DNA from 2 places in the Thauera sp. WH-1 genome. Region 2 is predicted to be linked to the other one. Evidence: predicted binding sites of a transcription regulator. Region 2 holds the regulator's gene; the other holds the start of a gene.

Region 1 (5,091 bases), on a different contig from region 2:
GCCTCGGCGTCAAGCGTTATGGCGGCCAGTTCGTGCTCGCCGGCAACATCATCGTTCGCCAGCGCGGCACCGAATACCACCCGGGCGACAACGTCGGCATCGGCAAGGACCACACCCTGTTCGCGCTCAAGGACGGCACCGTCCAGTTCGCGATCAAGGGCCCGTCGCGTCGCCGCACCGTGATCATCGTGCCGGAAGCGGCCTGATCGCACGCGTTCGATCGCATTGCAGTGCAAAAGCCCTATCCTTGCGGTAGGGCTTTTTTGTTTCCGGGGCGCGCCGTGTGGCGGACTCCACGAAGAGGTTGACCAGGCATGAAGTTTTTTGACGAGGCCCGCATCGAGGTCTACGCCGGCGACGGCGGTAACGGCGCGGCCACCTTCCGCCGCGAGAAGTTCATCCCCAAGGGCGGCCCCAGCGGCGGCGACGGCGGGCGCGGCGGCAGCGTGTATGCGGTCGCCGACCGCAACCTCAACACCCTGATCGACTACCGCTACACCCGCAGCTTCCGCGCCGAACGCGGCGAAAACGGCGGCAGCCGCGACTGCTACGGCAAGGGCGGCAAGGACATCACGCTGCGCTTTCCGGTCGGCACGGTGCTCAAGGACCTCGAGAGCGGCGAGCTCGTCGCCGACCTCGACGAGGACGGCAAGACGGTGCTCATCGCCCGTGGCGGCCGCGGCGGCCTAGGCAACATCCACTTCAAGTCCAGCACCAACCGCGCGCCGCGCAAGAAAACCATGGGCCAGGAAGGCGAATTCCGCAACCTGCACCTGGAACTCAAGGTGCTGGCCGACGTCGGCCTGCTCGGCCTGCCCAACGCCGGCAAGTCGACCTTCATCCGCAGCGTGTCCGCCGCCAAGCCCAAGGTCGCCGACTACCCCTTCACCACCCTCGCGCCCAACCTCGGCGTGGTGCGCACCAGCGAGGCGCGCAGCTTCGTCATCGCCGACATCCCCGGCCTGATCGAGGGCGCAGCCGAGGGCGCCGGCCTCGGCCACCAGTTCCTGCGCCACCTGCAGCGCACCCATGTGCTGCTGCACCTGGTCGACCTCGCCCCCTTCGACCCCGAGGCCGACCCCGTGGCCGACGCCAAGGCAATCGTCGAAGAGCTGCGCAAGTACGACGAGGCGCTCTACAACAAGCCGCGCTGGCTGGCGCTGAACAAGCTCGACCTCATCCCCGAGGAAGAGCGCGCCGAACGCGTGCAGGCCTTCCTCGACGCCTACGGCCCGGTCGAGCGCCACTTCGAGATCTCGGCGCTGAAGGGCGACGGCACCAAGGCGCTGATCTTCGCCATCCAGGACTTCCTCGACGCCGAGCGCGAGCGCATCGAGGCCGAGCGCGCCGAGCGCCACGCCGCCGAAGCCGCCCGCCTGGCCGCGATCGAAGCCGCCCGCGCCGCCGCCGACGCCGCCTATGAAAGTGAAGCCCTGCGCGACGAGGACGACGACGCCCTGCCCGAGGACGCGGCGGACGACGATGCCGACGCCCGCGACGACGCCGGGCCGGATGGCGCGCGCGCCTCCTGATCGAACCCTGACCCGGCACTGGCCGCGACCGACCGGCGCCTGCCCCCCTTTCCCGACCTTTCGAGCTCGCACGCATCGAGATGAGAACCAAGATCCGCAACGCCCGCCGCCTCGTGGTGAAGGTCGGCAGCGCCCTCGTCACCAACAACGGCGCCGGCCTCGACAAGGAGGCGCTGGACGCCTGGGCACGCCAGATCGCCGCGCTGCGCGCCGAGGGCCGGCAGGTGGCGCTGGTGTCCTCCGGCGCCATCGCCGCCGGCATGCAGCGCCTGGGCTGGCCGCGGCGCCCGCACGAGATGAACAAGCTGCAGGCCGCCGCCGCCGTCGGCCAGATGGGCCTGGTCGAAGCCTACGAAAAGGCCTTCTCCCGCCACGGCCTGCACACCGCACAGATCCTCCTCACCCACGAGGACCTGTCCGACCGCACCCGCTACCTCAACGCCCGCAGCACGCTCACCACCTTGCTGCAGCTCGGCGTGGTGCCGATCATCAACGAGAACGACACCGTGGTCACCGACGAGATCAAGTTCGGCGACAACGACACCCTCGGCGCGCTGGTCGCCAACCTGATCGAAGCCGACGCGCTGATCATCCTCACCGACCAGCAGGGACTCTACACCGCCGACCCGCGCAAGGACCCGACGGCCACGCTGATCGCCGAGGGCCGCGCCGAGGACCGCCAGTACGAAACCATGGCCGGCGGCTCGGGCAGCGCGATCAGCAAGGGCGGCATGATCACCAAGATCCGCGCCGCCCAGCGCGCCGCACGCAGCGGCGCCCACACCTGCATCGCCAGCGGCCGCGAGGCCGACCCGCTGCTGCGCCTGGCCGCGGGCGAGCCCCTCGGCACCCTGCTCTACGCCAGCAGCACGCCCTTGCAGGCGCGCAAGCAGTGGATCGCCGACCACCTGCAGCTCGCCGGCGACCTGATCATCGACGACGGCGCGGTGGCCGCGCTCAAGAGCGGCAAGAGCCTGCTGCCGGTGGGCGTGGTCGAGGTGCGCGGCGACTTCAAGCGCGGCGCGGCGGTGGCCTGTCGCACGCTGGCCGGCGAGGAAGTGGCGCGCGGGCTGGTGAATTATTCGGCGTCGGAGTGCCGGCGCATTGCGCGCAAGCCGACGGCGGAGATCGAGCGGCTGCTGGGTTACATCGATGAACCGGAGCTCATCCATCGGGACAACATGGTGGGCTAAAGGGCGTCGAACTCGCATCGCAAATGCACAACTCACATCCCCTTCGCAACGGCAGGCTGGCCATCACTGCCACTGAGACGGGTTCTAGAAGGTAAAGCCACAACGAGACCGCGCACGCCTGCGAAAGTGTCGGATTTTTTTACATCTCATAAGCACAGCATCCATCACTCCTATTTTTTCTCCTTTTTTATCAATGCCGTAGGATACAGGCACGGATTATGCTCAGTGAGATTCGGGCGCCACCGTGCACCGATCCAACAAAGGAGATTGAAATGAAAAAAGCCCTCTTAGTCGCTGCCCTCGGGAGCATGGCAGCCTTCTCGATGCCATCGTATTCGGCAATGGTCTCTGTCGCCGGTGTTACATGGGATACCGAGTGGACCGATGGAAGTACCCCGCCGATCGAGCAGGATTTTATCGGTGAGACGCAGTTCACGCAGTGGTTCAGCACGACCAACGATGCCGTCGGCACCTTGGGAAGCTGGACCACGGCTGACACCATCGGGAACGTGCTTGCCTCTTTAACCGGCGCCCCTGCGGCGGCTACGGGCTACTACCTGGCAGGCGCTGGCGAGTATATGCGTATCAACGACCCGGCAATGAGCATCATTCAGGCATCTCCAACGGGCGGCGGCGCGGGGAGTTTCTGCCCGGGTTGCGAGTTGACCTACGCATTTGGCGGAATTGGCCTCAACACGGACAATACATTCGATGTGACGGATGGCTGGGTTCGCGTCTACGTCGATAACACCCCCGACTTCAACACGCCAGTGAATTCTCAGGCTGTTGCGAACAGTGCGATCGGGGACATCCTGTGGCTTGACCTGACCATCACCAGCTTCTCTCTCCAAACTGGTACGGTCGATAACGGTTTCGTCTCAGCAGTCTTTGAAATCGTCGGCGGTGCAGCGGCTGACTACTTCGACCCCAAGAGTGTTGCCTACTCCGGAAGCGCTTTCTTCGGCACCCGGGCGACTCTTGACCCGAATTCGCGCTACTCCGGTGGCGGAAATGGCCAAGCGCTCGCAAACACCACTGCAGTTCCGGAGCCCGGAACCCTCGCCCTCTTGGGCCTTGGCTTGGTCGGTTTCGCCGCTAGCCGTCGGCGTACCGCCAAGAAGTGACACTGGCGGCTTTCCATGAGGCGAGCATGTTCCAACCGGTCCGTTGAAGCCTATTTACTGTAGCTTCGATCGAGATTGGGTGGAACACACTGGACTCACTCCCGAGGCATTACGGGAGTGAGTCCTTTGTTTTGTGCCCCCGGCGCGCCGCCGGCGCTACCACCTTACGATGGCAGGATATAGCGGAGGCAAGGGCGGCTAGCTGTATGTGACCGCCGGTAGGCGAGGCCACTTACTCATACCGCCCCGGCGCGATCAGCCCCTGAGGATCAAGCGCCGCCTTCAGGCGCTGCGAAAGATCTGCGCTGGCACGGTCGCGATCGCCCAGTCTTCCCATCTCCTGCACCCCGAGCCGATAGGGGTGGGTGCCGAGCGTTCGCCCCGCCTCACTGAGGGCGGCAAGACAGGCCCGCGCAGCGGCGGCTTCGGTGGCGTCGTCGCGCCTGAAGAGAATCGGCACGGTGCTGTCGAATAGCCTTGCATTGAGCGAGGTGAGCGTGATGAGCGGCTCGATTCCGTGCCGTTGGCACTGCTCCTCGACCATTTCCACATACTTGCGCACCGTGCCGGGGCGCATGGGAACGAGCGGCGCATACCACATCAGCCCGCAACCGTCGCGTGCGGGGTCCAGCGGCGTCCCCTGCGGCGGCATGGATCCCCCGCGCCAGTAACAGAGCGGGAGGGCCGTCTCATTGGGGCGCCCCTCGACGAGTTCCAGCGATTGTGCGATGGTCGCCGCGGTCTTGCCCACGCGCGCGCCCAGGCTGCCCGGCAGCTTCTGCGTCAGGCGGGCAAGGAATTGGGCCTGCCCCATGGAGAGGAAGACGACGCGGCTGGCGACACCGGCCAAGGCGCGGCGTATTTCGCGCTGCGCGGCGCGAACGACGCGGGATGTCCCGTAGAGCGTGCCGAAGCCCGTCCACGGCATGACCTGGTAGGCCCGCCCCATGGCCTCCACCGCCGCCGGCGTGATGAGACCGTCCGCACCGACCTGATCAGCCGGATACGGCGCGGCCATCGCGAGCACACGCCTGCGGTTCATGAGATTGATGCCACCCACGACCCCGGGAAGCGCAGCCAGAATGTCGCGCACGCGCTTGACGGCCTCCTCGAGCAGGCTGTCATCGCGCACGCCGAAGAACACGGCCTTGATGCACTGCGGGCGACGTGCCAGCGCGATCGACATCCGGGTGACGACGCCGTAACCGCTCTGCGTGAAGAGCCCATCGCAATAGGGCCCGA
Region 2 (5,091 bases):
TCGACAAGTCCGGCGCCTGGTACGCCTACCAGGGCGACAAGATCGGCCAGGGCAAGGACAACTCGCGCGAGTTCCTGCGCAACAACCCGGCGCTGGCGCGTGAGATCGAGAACAAGGTGCGCGCCGCGGTCGGCCTGCCCGCAATGGCGGTGACGACCACCGCAGCGGCAGCCGCCGAGGCCTGAGCGGGGCCAAGGTACGGCCATGGGCGTCCCCAGCCTGCGCGAGCGCGCGCTCCGTCACCTGGCGCGGCGCGACCACTCGCGCGCCGAACTGGCGCGCAAGCTCGCCACCCACGGCGAGGCGGACGAGATCGACGCCGTGATTGCGCGCATGGGCGAGCTCGGCCTGCAGTCCGACAGCCGCTACGCCGAGGCCTTCGTGCGCGGCAAGGCGGCCCGTTTCGGCGCCGGCCGGCTGCGCAGTGAGCTGGCGCGGCGCGGCATCGAGCGTGACCTGATCGAGCAGGCGATCGAGAACGAATGCGTAGAATCGGAACTGGAACGCGCACGCCAGGTGCTGCGCAGCCGCTTCAGCTCCGCGCCGGCCGACCCGCGCGAATGGGCGCGCCAGGCGCGCTTCCTGCAAACCCGCGGCTTCGCCCCCGAACTGATCCGCAAGCTGCTGAAAGAGCCCTTCGATGAGTCTGCTTAAGGTCGCCGGCCTGCAAAAGCGCTACAAGTCGCGCACCGTGGTGCACGATGTCGGCTTCGAGGTCGACCCGGGCCAGGTGGTCGGCCTGCTCGGCCCCAATGGCGCGGGCAAGACCACCTGTTTCTACATGATCGTCGGCCTGGTGCGTGCCGACGGCGGTCAGATCACGCTCGACGGCACCGATCTCACCCACCTGCCCATCCACGCCCGCGCCCGCCTCGGCCTGTCCTACCTGCCGCAGGAGATGAGCGTGTTCCGCAAGCTCAGCGTGGCCGAGAACATCCGCGCCGTGCTCGAGCTGCGGGGGCTGGAGACGCGACAGATCAACGCCCGCCTGGACGAGCTGCTGCTCGAGCTGGGCATCAACCACCTGCGCAACAACACCGCGGTGTCGCTGTCCGGCGGCGAGCGCCGGCGCTGCGAGATCGCCCGCGCACTGGCGACCGACCCGCGCCTGATCCTGCTCGACGAGCCCTTCGCCGGCGTCGACCCGATCGCGGTCATCGACATCCAGAAGATCATCCGCTTCCTCAAGGAGCGCGGCATCGGCGTGCTGATCACTGACCACAACGTGCGCGAGACCCTGGGGATCTGCGACCGCGCCTACATCATCAGCGAAGGCCGGGTACTGGCCAGCGGCAAGCCGACCGAGATCATCGACAACGAGCGCGTGCGCCAGGTCTACCTCGGCGAGCATTTCCGCCTGTGAGTGCGCACCCACACCGACCACGATGAAACCCAGCCTCCAGCTCAAGCTCTCCCAGCACCTCACGCTGACGCCGCAACTGCAGCAGTCGATCAAGCTGCTGCAGCTGTCGACCATCGAGCTCAACCAGGAGATCGAGCGCTTCCTGCTCGAGAACCCGATGCTCGAACGCGCCGACAGCGATGGGGTGGAGTTCATGCCCCCTGCCGCGCCGGGCAGCCCGCCCGAGCACGAACTGCAGCAACAGCAGCGCCAGGACGAGGCGCGCGAGGCGGCGCCCGACAGCGCCGGCGCCGAGGCCGGCGAACACAGGGAAGGCGGCGAAGGCAGCAGCGAGGACGAGGGCATCGACTGGTCGAACGTGGGCAGCGGCGCCTCGAGCCGCGGCGAGGACGATGACGACGTCGATTACCAGGACCTGCAGGCGGCCGGCGTGTCGTTGCGCGAGCACCTCGACCAGCAGGTCTCGCTGTCGCCGCTGTCGGATCGCGACCGCGCCCTGGTGCGCCTGGTGATCGAGGCGCTCGACGACGACGGCTATCTGCACCAGCCGCTCGAGGAATTGCTCGAGCTGCTGCCCGAGGAGTCCGAGGTCGAGCTCGACGAACTCAGCATCGCCCTGCGCCATGTGCAGAACCTCGAGCCGGCCGGGATCGGCGCGCGCAGCCCGCAGGAATGCCTGTCGCTGCAGTTGCGCACGCTGCCCGCGACCGACACCCGCGCGCTCGCGCTCGAGATCGTCGACAAGCATCTCGAGCTCCTCGCCGAGCGCAACTTCGTCAAGCTCAAGAAACTCACCGGCTGCGACGACGACGCCCTGCGCGCCGCCCACGCCCTGATCTGCAGCCTCGACCCGCACCCGGGGTCGCGCTACTCGAGCGCGGAGACGCGCTACGTGCTGCCCGACGTCGTCGTGCGCAAGCTGCGCGGTCGCTGGACCGTCACCCTCAATCAGGAGGCGATGCCGCGCCTGCGCATCAACCGCCTGTATGCCAGCCTGCTGCAGCAGAACCGCGGCCAGGGGGGTGGGCTCAGCGGCCAGTTGCAGGAGGCACGCTGGCTGATCAAGAACGTCCAGCAGCGCTTCGACACCATCCTGCGGGTGTCTCAGGCCATCGTTGACCAGCAGCGGCAGTTCTTCGATCATGGGGAGGTGGCGATGCGGCCACTCACTCTCCGGGAGATCGCAGACCAGCTCGAGCTGCACGAATCCACCGTATCGCGCGTCACCACGCAAAAATACATGGCGAGCCCGCGCGGTGTATTCGAACTCAAGTATTTCTTCGGCAGTCACGTCGCCACCGATACCGGCGGAGCGGCATCCTCGACGGCGATTCGAGCGCTGATTCGCCAGCTGGTGGATGCAGAAGACAGCAAGAAGCCGCTGTCCGACGCCAAGATTGCAGAAGTTCTGGGCCAGCAGGGTATCGTGGTCGCACGGCGCACGATCGCCAAGTACCGTGAATCCCTCAATATCCCGCCGGTCAGTCTGCGCAAATCCATCTGACAACAACAGGAGTTAACATGAATCTCAACATCACCGGGCGCCATGTCGAAGTCACCCCGGCCATTCGCGACTACGTGACTTCCAAGCTCGATCGCGTCATCCGTCACTTCGACAACGTCACCAGTGTCGCGGTGATCCTCTCGGTCGAGAAGCTCAAGCAGAATGCGGAAGTCACGCTGCACGTGCGCGGCAAGGACATCTTCGTCGAGAGCGACGACGCCGACCTGTATGCCGCCATCGACGCGATGGCCGACAAGCTCGACCGGCAGGTTCAGAAGTACAAGCAGAAGCAGGCCGACCACAACCACGAAACGATCAAGCACCAGGCACCCGAAGTCTGACGCCTTCGTTACCGCCCCGTGTCCGGGGTGTGGTTATAATGCGCGCGTTTTCACGACGCGAGCCCCACTCGCCCCGGACCGTCCAAACGCAGCACCTGACCTAGGCGGTTCAGCTATTGCGCAAGCCTTCCAGCGAATGAGCCTGATATCTCAACTCCTGCCACTTTCCAACGTGGTGGTCGACCTCGACGCCAGCAGCAAGAAGCGCGTCTTCGAGCAGGCGGGCCTGTTGTTCGAGAACAACCAGGGCATCGGTCGCAGCACCGTGTTCGACAGCCTGTTCACCCGCGAACGACTCGGCTCGACCGGGCTTGGTCAAGGCATCGCGATTCCGCACGGCCGCATCAAGGGCCTGAAGGACGCCGCCGGCGCCTTCCTGCGCCTGGCCACACCGGTGCAGTTCGACGCCCCGGACGGGCGTCCGGTGAACATGCTGTTCGTCCTGCTCGTTCCCGAGCAGGCGAACGAAACCCACCTGCAGCTGCTGTCCGAGCTCGCGCAGATGTTCAGCGATCGTGATTTCCGCGAAGCCTTGCTCGACGCACCGGACGCGGCCCACATCCATCAGATGTTCATGAACTGGGGCGCCGATGCGGCAGACCAGCGTCGCGCGGCTGTATGAGGCGTACCGCGACAGCCTGAAGCTGTGCCACCTCAGCGGGCGCCTTGACGCGCGCATCGCGGTGGCCGAAGAACGCATCTGGCCCGCCGATCTGGTGGGCCACCTCAATCTGATCCACCCGACCCGCCTGCAGATCCTCGGTGCCGCCGAACTCGCCTGGGCACGCCGCCAGTCGAACGAGAAGGTCGCGCATCACCTCAACGAAATCCTGTCCGCACGTCCGCCGGCCATCATCGTCGCCGACGCCTGCGAGGTGCCCAACATCGTGCACGGCATCTGCGCCGCACACGATGTCGCCCTCTTCACCACCGATCATCCGGCGGCCAGCGTGATCGACCAGCTTCGCCTCTACCTGTCGCGCGAGCTGGCCGAGAAGGCCTCGCTGCACGGCGTGTTCATGGACGTGCTCGGGCTGGGCGTGCTGATCACCGGCGACTCGGGCGCGGGCAAGTCCGAGCTCGCGCTCGAACTGATCTCACGCGGCCACGGCCTGGTGGCCGACGATGTCGTCGAGCTCTCACGCATCGCGCCCACCGTGCTCGAGGGACGCTGCCCCGAACTGCTGCAGGACTTCATCGAGGTCCGCGGCCTGGGTATCATCAACATCCGCACGATCTTTGGCGAGACCGCCTGCCGGCGCAAGATGCGCCTGCGCCTGATCTGCCACCTCGAGCGCCGCCAGCCCGGCCCGGGCGACCCAACCCGCCTCCCCGTGCAGCAGGAGACGCAGGACATCCTCGGCGTCAAGATCTCGCGCGTGGTGCTGCCGGTCGCCGCCGGGCGCAACCTCGCGGTGCTGCTCGAGGCGGCGGTGCGCTCGACCATTCTTCAATTGCGTGGCATCGACTCGACGCAGGAATTCATTGACCGCCAGATGCGGGCGATGAGCCCGACGGGCGATCGCGACGAGGACGGCGTGCGGCCATGAGCCGTCCGGTCCGCAGCCTGCTGGTCCGCGGCCTGCTGATCCTCATCGCTGCAACCATCCTGCTGCTCGCCGGCCTCGCCGCCTGGCTCAGCTTCAGCTTCGACCCCAACGACCATCGCGCACGCCTGTCCGCGGAGGTGCTGCGCCATACCGGACGCGAGCTCCGGATCGACGGTCAGCTCGGCCTGTCGGTCTACCCTTGGCTGGGTGTCGAGGCCGGCCGCCTGACGCTCGCCGACGCCCCCGGTTTCGGCGACGGCCCCCTGGCCCGCATCGACCGCCTGGAGGCGCGTGCGCGCCTTATTCCGCTGCTGCGGGGCGACCTCGAGATCG

What was found. Region 2 encodes sigma-54, which starts transcription at its own class of promoters, with help from an activator protein. Its sites were predicted from a motif close to TGGCACGCTTNCTGCTNA; they were not measured.
Region 1: ACMV5O_RS10340 (PEP-CTERM sorting domain-containing protein) is a predicted target of sigma-54. The motif match lies at 2,933-2,950, and genes of this name have one in related genera.

What each region holds. Positions count from the first base shown of each region.
Region 1 covers NZ_JBLQGP010000008.1:129,814-134,904, forward strand. The annotation lists gene rpmA (50S ribosomal protein L27) at 1-206, shown strand, start outside; gene cgtA (Obg family GTPase CgtA) at 315-1,532, shown strand; gene proB (glutamate 5-kinase) at 1,613-2,725, shown strand; gene ACMV5O_RS10340 (PEP-CTERM sorting domain-containing protein) at 2,998-3,849, shown strand; gene ACMV5O_RS10345 (FAD-binding oxidoreductase) at 4,082-5,091, opposite strand, start outside.
Region 2 covers NZ_JBLQGP010000004.1:65,639-70,729, reverse strand. The annotation lists gene recA (recombinase RecA) at 1-185, shown strand, start outside; gene recX (recombination regulator RecX) at 205-654, shown strand; gene lptB (LPS export ABC transporter ATP-binding protein) at 641-1,363, shown strand; gene ACMV5O_RS05900 (RNA polymerase factor sigma-54) at 1,386-2,867, shown strand; gene hpf (ribosome hibernation-promoting factor, HPF/YfiA family) at 2,885-3,208, shown strand; gene ptsN (PTS IIA-like nitrogen regulatory protein PtsN) at 3,345-3,830, shown strand; gene hprK (HPr(Ser) kinase/phosphatase) at 3,799-4,758, shown strand; gene ACMV5O_RS05880 (AsmA family protein) at 4,755-5,091, shown strand, end outside.